DNA from 2 places in the Ruania zhangjianzhongii genome. Region 2 is predicted to be linked to the other one. Evidence: predicted binding sites of a transcription regulator. Region 2 holds the regulator's gene; the other holds the start of a gene.

Region 1 (4,385 bases), 1.2 Mb from region 2:
ACAAGAGACATCTCGGGCCCGGACATGGTCGGCCAACGCACTCGAGGGCCGATACCGGGTATGACCCAGGTCCAGCAACTGATCGGTGACCGGGTCGGTCACCAACCGACGCCAAATCCCACCCGCAGCCAACGCACGAGCAGTAGCAGGAGTGATCGGCCCATACCCACTCAGGAACGGCACCGCCTCGCCGCTGATGCTAGGACCCACGTCGATCACAGTCTCACTCGGCACATACCACGGCGCCTCCAGACCAGCCGACACACCCGACCCGGTCGAGTCTGCAGGTTCTGCCGACCCGATCCGGCGGCCACCACAGGTGCAGGCCGATGTACCTGCGGGTGCGGGTGCCGGTGGTGCGGTCAGCATCCGGCGCAGCACACCCGCCTCATCACCACAATCAACCCCCACACCTGGATCGAGACCGGGATCGGGGTTGGGGTGGGCTCCGGTACCGGTGCTGGCCCCGGTACCGGCGTTGGCCTGTGCCGGGGCGTCCGGGATCAGGTGGCCGATCGGGACCGTGACATGAACCTCCGGCTTGCGCCCCTCGCTCTGAGCCAGTGGCAGGCCCAAGTGCTTCGGACCCAGATGCCCACTCACCAAAGCCTGAGAACCCACCCCCGCGAGAGCATCGAAGCGCAGCTGGCCCATGGTGCGCGAGTCCCCTTCACTTTTGGCGGCTTTCGCGTGAGCATGCAACGCCTGATCCAACGCAAGCACATCAGCAGCCGGACCCTCGATCGTCATCGCCGCCACCTCATCAGCCAACACCCGGGGCCGGCTCACCCGCCGCCGCGCCCGCCGCCGCTGCGCACGAGCCTCAGCCTCAGCCGGATCCACAGCGATCAACGCCCGAGCAATATCACGACGCAACTGCCCCGCACTACGCCCCGAAGCCCCCGGCAACACCTCATCCTCCACCGCCATCGCCACCTGCCAAGACGAATCCGCCAACCCATCAGCAATCACCCGCCCACGCTCAGCATCGATCCACCCCCATCGCAGCGCCTCACCCGTATTCACCAGATGAGTACCCCACGCCCGGCCCCGCCGCACCAGATCCCGGCACTGCCCCCGCGTCCACCCCAACCGCACCGCCAACTCCTCCGGAGCAGTACACCCCTTCTCCGCATCCGTGGCAGTAACCCGACCGGTATCGGCATCAACACTCTCGACCGCCAACGCCGGCGGATTCATCGACGCCCGCTCCGCAAGCACCCCCGCCGCCTGCGCCCTCACCGCCTCCGCACACGCCGAGATCCGGTTCGCCGCAGCCACCGCCTCCACCAGCCCCCCATCCCCGGTCGCGTCCAGATCCAACGCCAGCAACCGCTCCAACAACGCACCACCAGTACCCATCCGCACCAGCTGCTCATCCACGCCCAAACCCTCGAACTCAGTCAACAACCGAGCCATCACCCCCACAGCACCACCCCGCCCGCAGCCCCCAGCACCGGAGCCCCCATCACCGGAACCCTCCGAGAAGATATCAACGTCGCCGCCCATAGAACTAGTGTACTATTTCGAACACCCGTTCGCTAGACTCTCCAGGGTATTTCTACGAAATTCTCGCCCCATCCGCGATGACCCGTCCCGGTCCAGCCACCACACCGCCGTCGGCGTACCGCTCGCCACCCACGCACGGCGACACCCAGGGCCCGGCGTCCACCCACGGCACGACAACCACCCAACGAACGACAATCACCCAAGCCACAGCGACCACCCAAGACACAGCGACCACCGCCCCCGCCCCCGCCAACCGGTCAGCCCCGGGTGACCCTCCGCACTCCAGCCAACACTTCGCCGTCGGCGTATGACGTCCTGTCCAGCGCGCGATGGATCGTGAGGCCTTCGATCAGCGCGTCCAGGACCCGCGCGGTGACCGGGTCGAAGTGTCGCTCCAGCGCCGCTCGGCTTCGCGCCATCCACTGCTCGGTCAGCCTGCGAAACTCGGGATCGCGGGCAGCAAGGGTGTACAGCTCATGGGTGAGCACCACGTCCCGTTGAGTGCGGAACACATCCGTGGTGATCAGGGTCGCGACAGCGAGCTCGGCCTCCGCACGGTCGGCAGCGGCAGCAAGCCGGCGGTCGAACTGGTCCGCCACCGAGTCGGCGAACCGGGCGAATGCCGCCTGCAGCAGGCCCTCCATCCCGTCGAAGTGGTAGGTCATCGACCCGAGTGGAACGTCCGCCGCTGCCGCTACCTTGCGGTGCGAGGTCCCGGCCACGGCGTGGGCGGCGATCACGTCGAGACAGGCATCGATGATCCGATCCCTGCGCTGCGGGTCAACCCGCCGGACCTGGCGGGCCCTGTCGTCGGGCGTGGGGGAACTCACGTACCGCATCGTAAAGGAGATGCGTACGATCGTACATATGCCGATCGAGACCGGCCGCTCTCCCGCCCGCTCGCACCAGCGTGCCCGGGCCGCAGTAGCGGCACTGTTCCTCACGAACGGCGCCCTGTTCGCCAACCTCCTCCCCCGCTTCCCGGAGATCAAGGCCAGTCTCGGACTTGAGAACGCGACCTACGGGGTCGCCGTCGCGGCCTTTCCCGCCGGTGCGATCGCAGCCGGCCTCTTCGCCGCCGCCCTGATCCGCCGGTTCGGCTCCGCACCGGTGGCGGTGGTCGGCACCCTCGGCACCAGTATCGGCATCCTGCTCGCGGGCGTCTCCCCCTCTGTCGGACTATTCGCGGCGGCCCTGTTCCTCGGCGGTGCGATGGATGCGATCACCGATGTCGCCCAGAACGCGCACGCGCTCCGGGTCCAGCGCGGGTATGGGCGGTCGATCCTCAACTCCTTCCATGCCGTGTGGTCGATCGGTGCAGTGATCGGTGGGTCGATGGCTGCCGGGGCGATCGCTCTGGACTTGCCCCTGGGACTGCACCTGGGCATCTCGGCCGTCCTGTTCGCGGTCGTCTCCCTGATCGCCCTGCGGTACTGCCTCCCCGGCGCAGACCGCCCCGAGGATGCCGTCGCCGCCGATGGCGCCGAACTGTCCAACAGCATCCGCATCCGAGTCGGTTCCCGCACGATCGGTGTCCTCGCTGCCCTGGTCCTGATCGCGATCGCGGGCACGCTGGTGGAAGACGCCGGCAACTCCTGGGCCACCCTGTACCTGGGCTCCGGACTGGGTGCGCCGGCCGCTCTCGCCGCCACCGGCTACATTGCGATGGTCGGTGCGCAGTTCATCGGCCGGATGCTCGGCGACCGGTTGGTGGACCGGTTCGGTCAGCGCGCCGTCGCCCGCGCCGGTGGCGTGGTCGTCGCCCTCGGCATGGGTGTGGCGCTGGCCCTGCCCACAGTGCCGGGAACGGTCGTGGGCTTCGCTCTGGCCGGGCTCGGGGTGGCGACTCTGGTACCGGCTGCGATGAGCGAGGCGGACAACCTCCCCGGGCTGCGGCACGGTACCGGTCTCACGGTGGTGTCCTGGCTGATGCGGCTCAGCTTCCTACTCTCTCCGCCGCTGGTCGGCCTGGTCGCGGACGCCACCTCGCTGCGTCTTGGCCTTCTGGTGATCCCCCTCGCGGGCCTGGCCGTGGTCGTGCTTGCCCGAGTGCTGCCGACCCGGCGCACGGCGGGCTGACGCTCAGCCCTGCTGACTGACCTGGAGCGGCCCGGCGAGCGCGCCGCCGTCCACCGGCATCGTGATCCCGGTGATCCACGCGGCGTCGGTCGAGGCCAGGAACGCGATCGCGGCGGCCAGATCCTCCGGTTCGCCGACCCGGCCGAGCGGGCTGAACCGGGCCAGTCGGTCCAGCTGCCCCGGTTGGTGGTCCCAGTTCCGGGTACGGACTGTGCCCGGTGCCACCACGTTGAACCGGACACCGTCCGGTCCGTAGCGCACGGCAAGGTTGCGCACCAGGTTGCTCAGGCCCGCTTTGGCGGCACCATAGGCCTCCTCCCCGAACGCCGTCAGACCGTTCACGGAGGACACCAGCACCACCGCCGGGTGCGCACTGCGCTGCAGCAGCGGCAACGCGGCTCGGATGCAGCGCATCGTGCCGGTCAGGTTCAGCTCGATCAGATCGGACCAGAGCTCGTCGGTCTGCTCGTCGAAGATCGGCATGGCACAGGACCCACCGGCCACCGTGACCAGCTGGTCCAGCCTGCCATAGCGCTCCTCGGTGGCGGCAACGGCAGTGTCGACGGACTCTCGGTCGGTCACTTCGCATTCCACCGCACTCGCCCGCTCACCCAGCTCGCCCGCCAGTTGCTCTGCCGCGACCAGGTCACGGTCGCCGATCACCACTGATGCACCCTCCTGGTGCAGCCGCCGGGCGGTCGCCGCCCCGATACCGTGTGCCGCACCGCTGAGGAAGACCACCTGGCCGTCGAATCGCATGCCGGAAAGTGTAGGTGCCTCTCCCGTCACCGATCCGC
Region 2 (4,385 bases):
CGAGATCGACCGCTACGCCCGGGACGGTGGAGTGAACCTCTGGGCGCCGCGCTCCAGCGACCGCTGAGCACTCTCCGACCCCGCTGAAAGTGGGCCGATCCCACTGATAGCGGGCCGATCCCACGAACAGTGGTTCGCCGCCGGTGGTCCGGGCTTCCCCTCCCGGGCCACCGGCGGCCGTCTATTACTCGAGCGGCTCGGCTGCGCTGCGCTCGTCGCGCAGAGCCGTGATCGCCGCTTCGAAATCCTCCAGGGACGAGAAGCCCTGGTACACGCTCGCGAACCGCAGATACGCGATCTCGTCCAACTCGCGCAGCGGGCCCAGGATGGTCAGCCCCACCTCGTGCGCGTCCATCTCGGCCACACCGGTGGCACGGACCACTTCTTCGACCTGCTGGGCGAGCAGCGCCAGATCGTCCTCGGAGACCGGGCGGCCCTGGCATGCCTTGCGCACGCCGGCAATCACCTTGTCCCGGCTGAACGGCTCGACGGCACCCGATCGCTTCATCACCGTCAGGCTGGTGGTCTCCACTGTGGTGAAGCGGCGGCCGCACTCCGGACACTGTCGGCGACGACGGATGGACGCGCCATCCTCAGCCGTGCGAGAATCCACGACCCGGGAGTCGCCATGCCGGCAGAACGGGCAGTGCACCTAGCGGTTCCCTTCCCTCCGGCGTCGTGCGAAAGCACCACATGTTGGTCAATCACATCCATGTAACTACTAGATGTACCCAACTTAGACATCCGAGGGCCACTCGCGCAAGTGCCATCGACCGGCCTGGACCGGCCGCGGCAGCCGGGCGGGTCGATCAGGTCACTCCCCCGAAGGAACGGTCAGCTCTGCGCCGGCGTGCACTGTCGAGGCGGACAGGTTATTCAGCGCCATGATCTGGTCGATCACCACGCGCACGTCCTGCCCATCGGCCGCGACGTCCGCAGCGATGGTCCAGAGACTCTCGCCGGGGCCGACGGTCACGCTCTGCACCTGCTCGGGCATCGGCTCCGCCTCCGGGAACGCCAGGCCGGCACCCACCCCGACAGCGGCGGCAACTGCGAACGCCAGGGCCACCAGCACGACACGGCCACGGACGGTCAGTCGCAGGGCGGCACTCGTGTCGGCCGGGCGAGACTCCGTCTCCGCCACAGGCAGAGGTGCGGCCGGCAGATCAGGGACGGCCCTCAGGTGCCGCCTGCGGGAGGGCACGGTCAGGGGCGCTGTGGGGAAGGCCAGTGCGCTCATCGTTCTCGTCTCCTCAAACTCGTCGAACACCCGTCCGTCGAACGTCTGTACTGACAGTAGCACATCTGTTCGTTCGACACGCCAGTCGAACACATGTTTGGTCTTTCGGGTGGTGGCGCCTATCGTGGAGAACGCCACAGACCGAGCAGATCATCGACCACCGACATCGGCGGATTTCCAGGCGATGCGGAACAGGAGGACACCATGGCCCGCGCACAACAGGACCCGAGCGACCGCCCGGACCCAGCCAGCCTGAGCCCCCGGCAGCGACGGATCATGGACTCGATCCGCGCCAGCCTGGAGGCCAAGGGGTACCCACCGACGATGCGGGAGATCGCCACCGCCGTCGGCCTGGCCAGCCCGTCCTCGGTGAAGTACCAGCTGGAGCTGCTGGAGCAGAAGGGATTCCTTCGCCGCGATGCACTCTCCACCCGGGCCATCGAGATCGTTTCCGACGACTCCCGCAAGGTACGCGGTGACGCCGCCACGTTCACCACCCATGACGGCGAGCAGGACACCAGCCACGCCGCCTATGTGCCGGTGGTCGGGCGAATCGCCGCCGGTGGCCCGATCCTGGCCGATCAGGCGGTCGAGGATGTCTTCCCGCTCCCCCGCCAGCTGGTGGGCGAGGGTGAGCTGTTCCTGCTCAAGGTGGTCGGTGACTCGATGATCGACGCCGCGATCTGCGACGGCGACTGGGTCGTGGTGCGCAGCCAGGCCGTCGCGGAGAACGGCGAGATCGTGGCGGCGATGATCGACGGTGAGGCCACGGTCAAGTCGCTGAAGAAGACCGACAGCGCACTGTGGCTGTTGCCGGCGAACGAGAACTACGCCCCGATCGACGGCAGCGACGCACAGATCCTCGGACGCGTGGTCAGCGTGCTCCGCTCACTCTAGGCTCGCTCTCGGCCACCGCCTCCGCGGCCAGCCGGCGCAGGGCACCACGGACTACCTCAGCATTGGTGGTCGGCCACAGCGGAGGCAAGCTGGCCGCCAGGTAGGAACCGTACCGAGCGGTGCGCAGCCGCGGGTCGAGCACTGCGACCACCCCCCGGTCGGTCACCGACCGAATCAGCCGACCGGCACCCTGGGCGAGCAGCAGGGCCGCATGAGTGGCAGAGACGGCCATGAACCCGTTGCCACCAGCCCGCCCGATCGCCTCCGTGCGGGCCGCCTTCACCGGGTCGTCCGGGCGCGGGAACGGGATCCGGTCGATGAACACCAGACGGCAGCTCAGCCCGGGCACGTCCACGCCCTGCCAGAGCGAGAGGGTGCCGAACAGGCTGGCGCGCGGGTCGGCGGCGAACTCGCGGACCAGCGTGGGCAACACGTCCTCGCCCTGCAGCAGGATCGGGGTGTCCACCTGCTCGCGAAGCGCTTCGGCGGCCGCCTCGGCACCCCGGCGAGACGAGAACAGCCCGAGCGCCCCGCCGTCGGAGGCAGTGATCAGCTCGGCGATCTCGGCGAGCATCTTCTCGTCGGTCCCGTCCCGTCCCGGCGCGGCGAGCGAGGAGGCCACGTACAGGATGCCCTGCCGGCCATAGTCGAACGGTGAGGTGACCAGTTCGCTGCGGTAGCCGCCGTCGGCCAGTCCCAAGGAGCGCGCGGTGGCCTCGAACGTGCCACCGAGGGCAAGCGTAGCCGAGGTGAGCACGGCCGAGCGTCCGCTGAGCAGCTCGCCCGCGATCGGGCCGGCCACGTTCAGCGGGGCGAGCATCAGCCGCGAGGCCTCCCCCGGCCGCCGGCCGCGTTCGCACCAGAGCACGTCCACATGGTCGGCGATCCGGTCCGAGAGCAGCCGATCGGCCACCTCGAACAGGGCGAGCAGTGCGCTGTGCGCCATCGACTTCGCCCCGGCCTCACCGGCTGCAGAGGACTGCTGGCGCATCGCGGTCATCCCTTCCCGGGTGCCTTCGGCGATGCTGCGCACGATCGGAGCAAGCTCGGCCGGTAGCCCGGACCGGAGCCTGCCCTCCGGAACCGCCATCAGCAGCGGCCGGAGCGCGTCAGCGGCCTCCTCGAGGGTGCTCAGCGGGAGTCCGGCATGCCGGCGCGCAGTGCGGGCGGTGCGTTCGACCACGGCCGCGGACAGCTCCACAGTGGCCTGCGCGGTGACCCGATCGGGTAGTTCGTGCGCCTCGTCCACCACGAGGATCTCGTGCTCGGGCAGCACTTTGGGGTTTCCGGCGGCGGCGATGCCAAGCATCGCGTGGTTGGTGACCACCACGTCGGCCTCGCGGGCGTGGGCGCGGGCGCGCTCGGGGAAGCACTCCGCCAGCAGCGGGCACTTCTGGCCGAGGCACTCCAACGAGCTGATGGACACCTGCCGCCAGGCGCGTTCACTGACCCCAGGCACCAGATCGTCCCGGTCGCCGGTGTCGGTCTCGCCGGCCCACTCCCGCAACCGCACTACCTGGCCACCCAGGCCTTCGTCGGCTTCTCTGGGGTGCTCCTCCGCCGATGACGGCGCAGCTTCCGTGGCGGCGAACAGGGCACCTTCGTCGTCGGGATAGCCGCCGGCAACCTTGTGCTTGCAGACGTAGTTGTGCCAGCCCTTGAGGAGGGCCACGTCGGGCTCCCGCTGCAGATGGCCGGTGAGGTTCTCCCGCACCACGGGCAGGTCGTGGCCGAGGATCTGCCGCTGCAGGGCGAGGGTGGCGGTGGAGACGATCGCGCGCTGACCGGACTCGACCGCCTTGATCAGCGTGGGCACCAGGTAGGCGAGCGATTTCCCGGTGCCGGTGCCGGCCTGCACGAGCAGATGCCCTCCGTCGTCCAGCGCGTCCGCCACCGCTCGGGCCATCTCGTGCTGCCCCTCTCGACGGGCGCCGCCCATCGCGCCGACCACCTGGTCCAGGGCAGCGTCGATGGTGTGCGCTTCCGCGCCCTCGGCGGCGGTAGCCGTCTGGCGGACCGGGCCGGCTTCGCCAGCCTCGCCGACCGAGCCGGCGTGCTGCGCATCCTGCTCGCTCTCACCCACCCCCCGACGGTATCGCGCCCGCGAGGCTGCGAGACCCCGCGTCCACAGCCCGCACCATCCCACTGACCTGACCCGCGCCCAGCCCCGGGCGTGAATCCATCCAGTCGCTAGTTGGCGCACTGAGTAGTGCTCCGCGGTATCGCCCAAGTGCGGCAAGTATCGAAC

Evidence for each region. Region 2 encodes LexA, which represses DNA repair genes until DNA is damaged. Its sites were predicted from a motif close to TCGAACANNTGTTCGA; they were not measured.
Region 1: FU260_RS13435 (HNH endonuclease signature motif containing protein) is a predicted target of LexA. The motif match lies at 1,527-1,542, and genes of this name have one in related genera.

The regions. Positions count from the first base shown of each region.
Region 1 covers NZ_CP042828.1:2,880,400-2,884,784, forward strand. The annotation lists gene FU260_RS13435 (HNH endonuclease signature motif containing protein) at 1-1,509, opposite strand, end outside; gene FU260_RS13440 (TetR/AcrR family transcriptional regulator) at 1,767-2,339, opposite strand; gene FU260_RS13445 (MFS transporter) at 2,359-3,588, shown strand; gene FU260_RS13450 (SDR family NAD(P)-dependent oxidoreductase) at 3,592-4,347, opposite strand.
Region 2 covers NZ_CP042828.1:1,700,042-1,704,426, reverse strand. The annotation lists gene mgrA (L-glyceraldehyde 3-phosphate reductase) at 1-67, shown strand, start outside; gene nrdR (transcriptional regulator NrdR) at 185-652, opposite strand; gene FU260_RS07910 (LysM peptidoglycan-binding domain-containing protein) at 815-1,240, opposite strand; gene lexA (transcriptional repressor LexA) at 1,445-2,137, shown strand; gene FU260_RS07900 (ATP-dependent DNA helicase) at 2,115-4,076, opposite strand.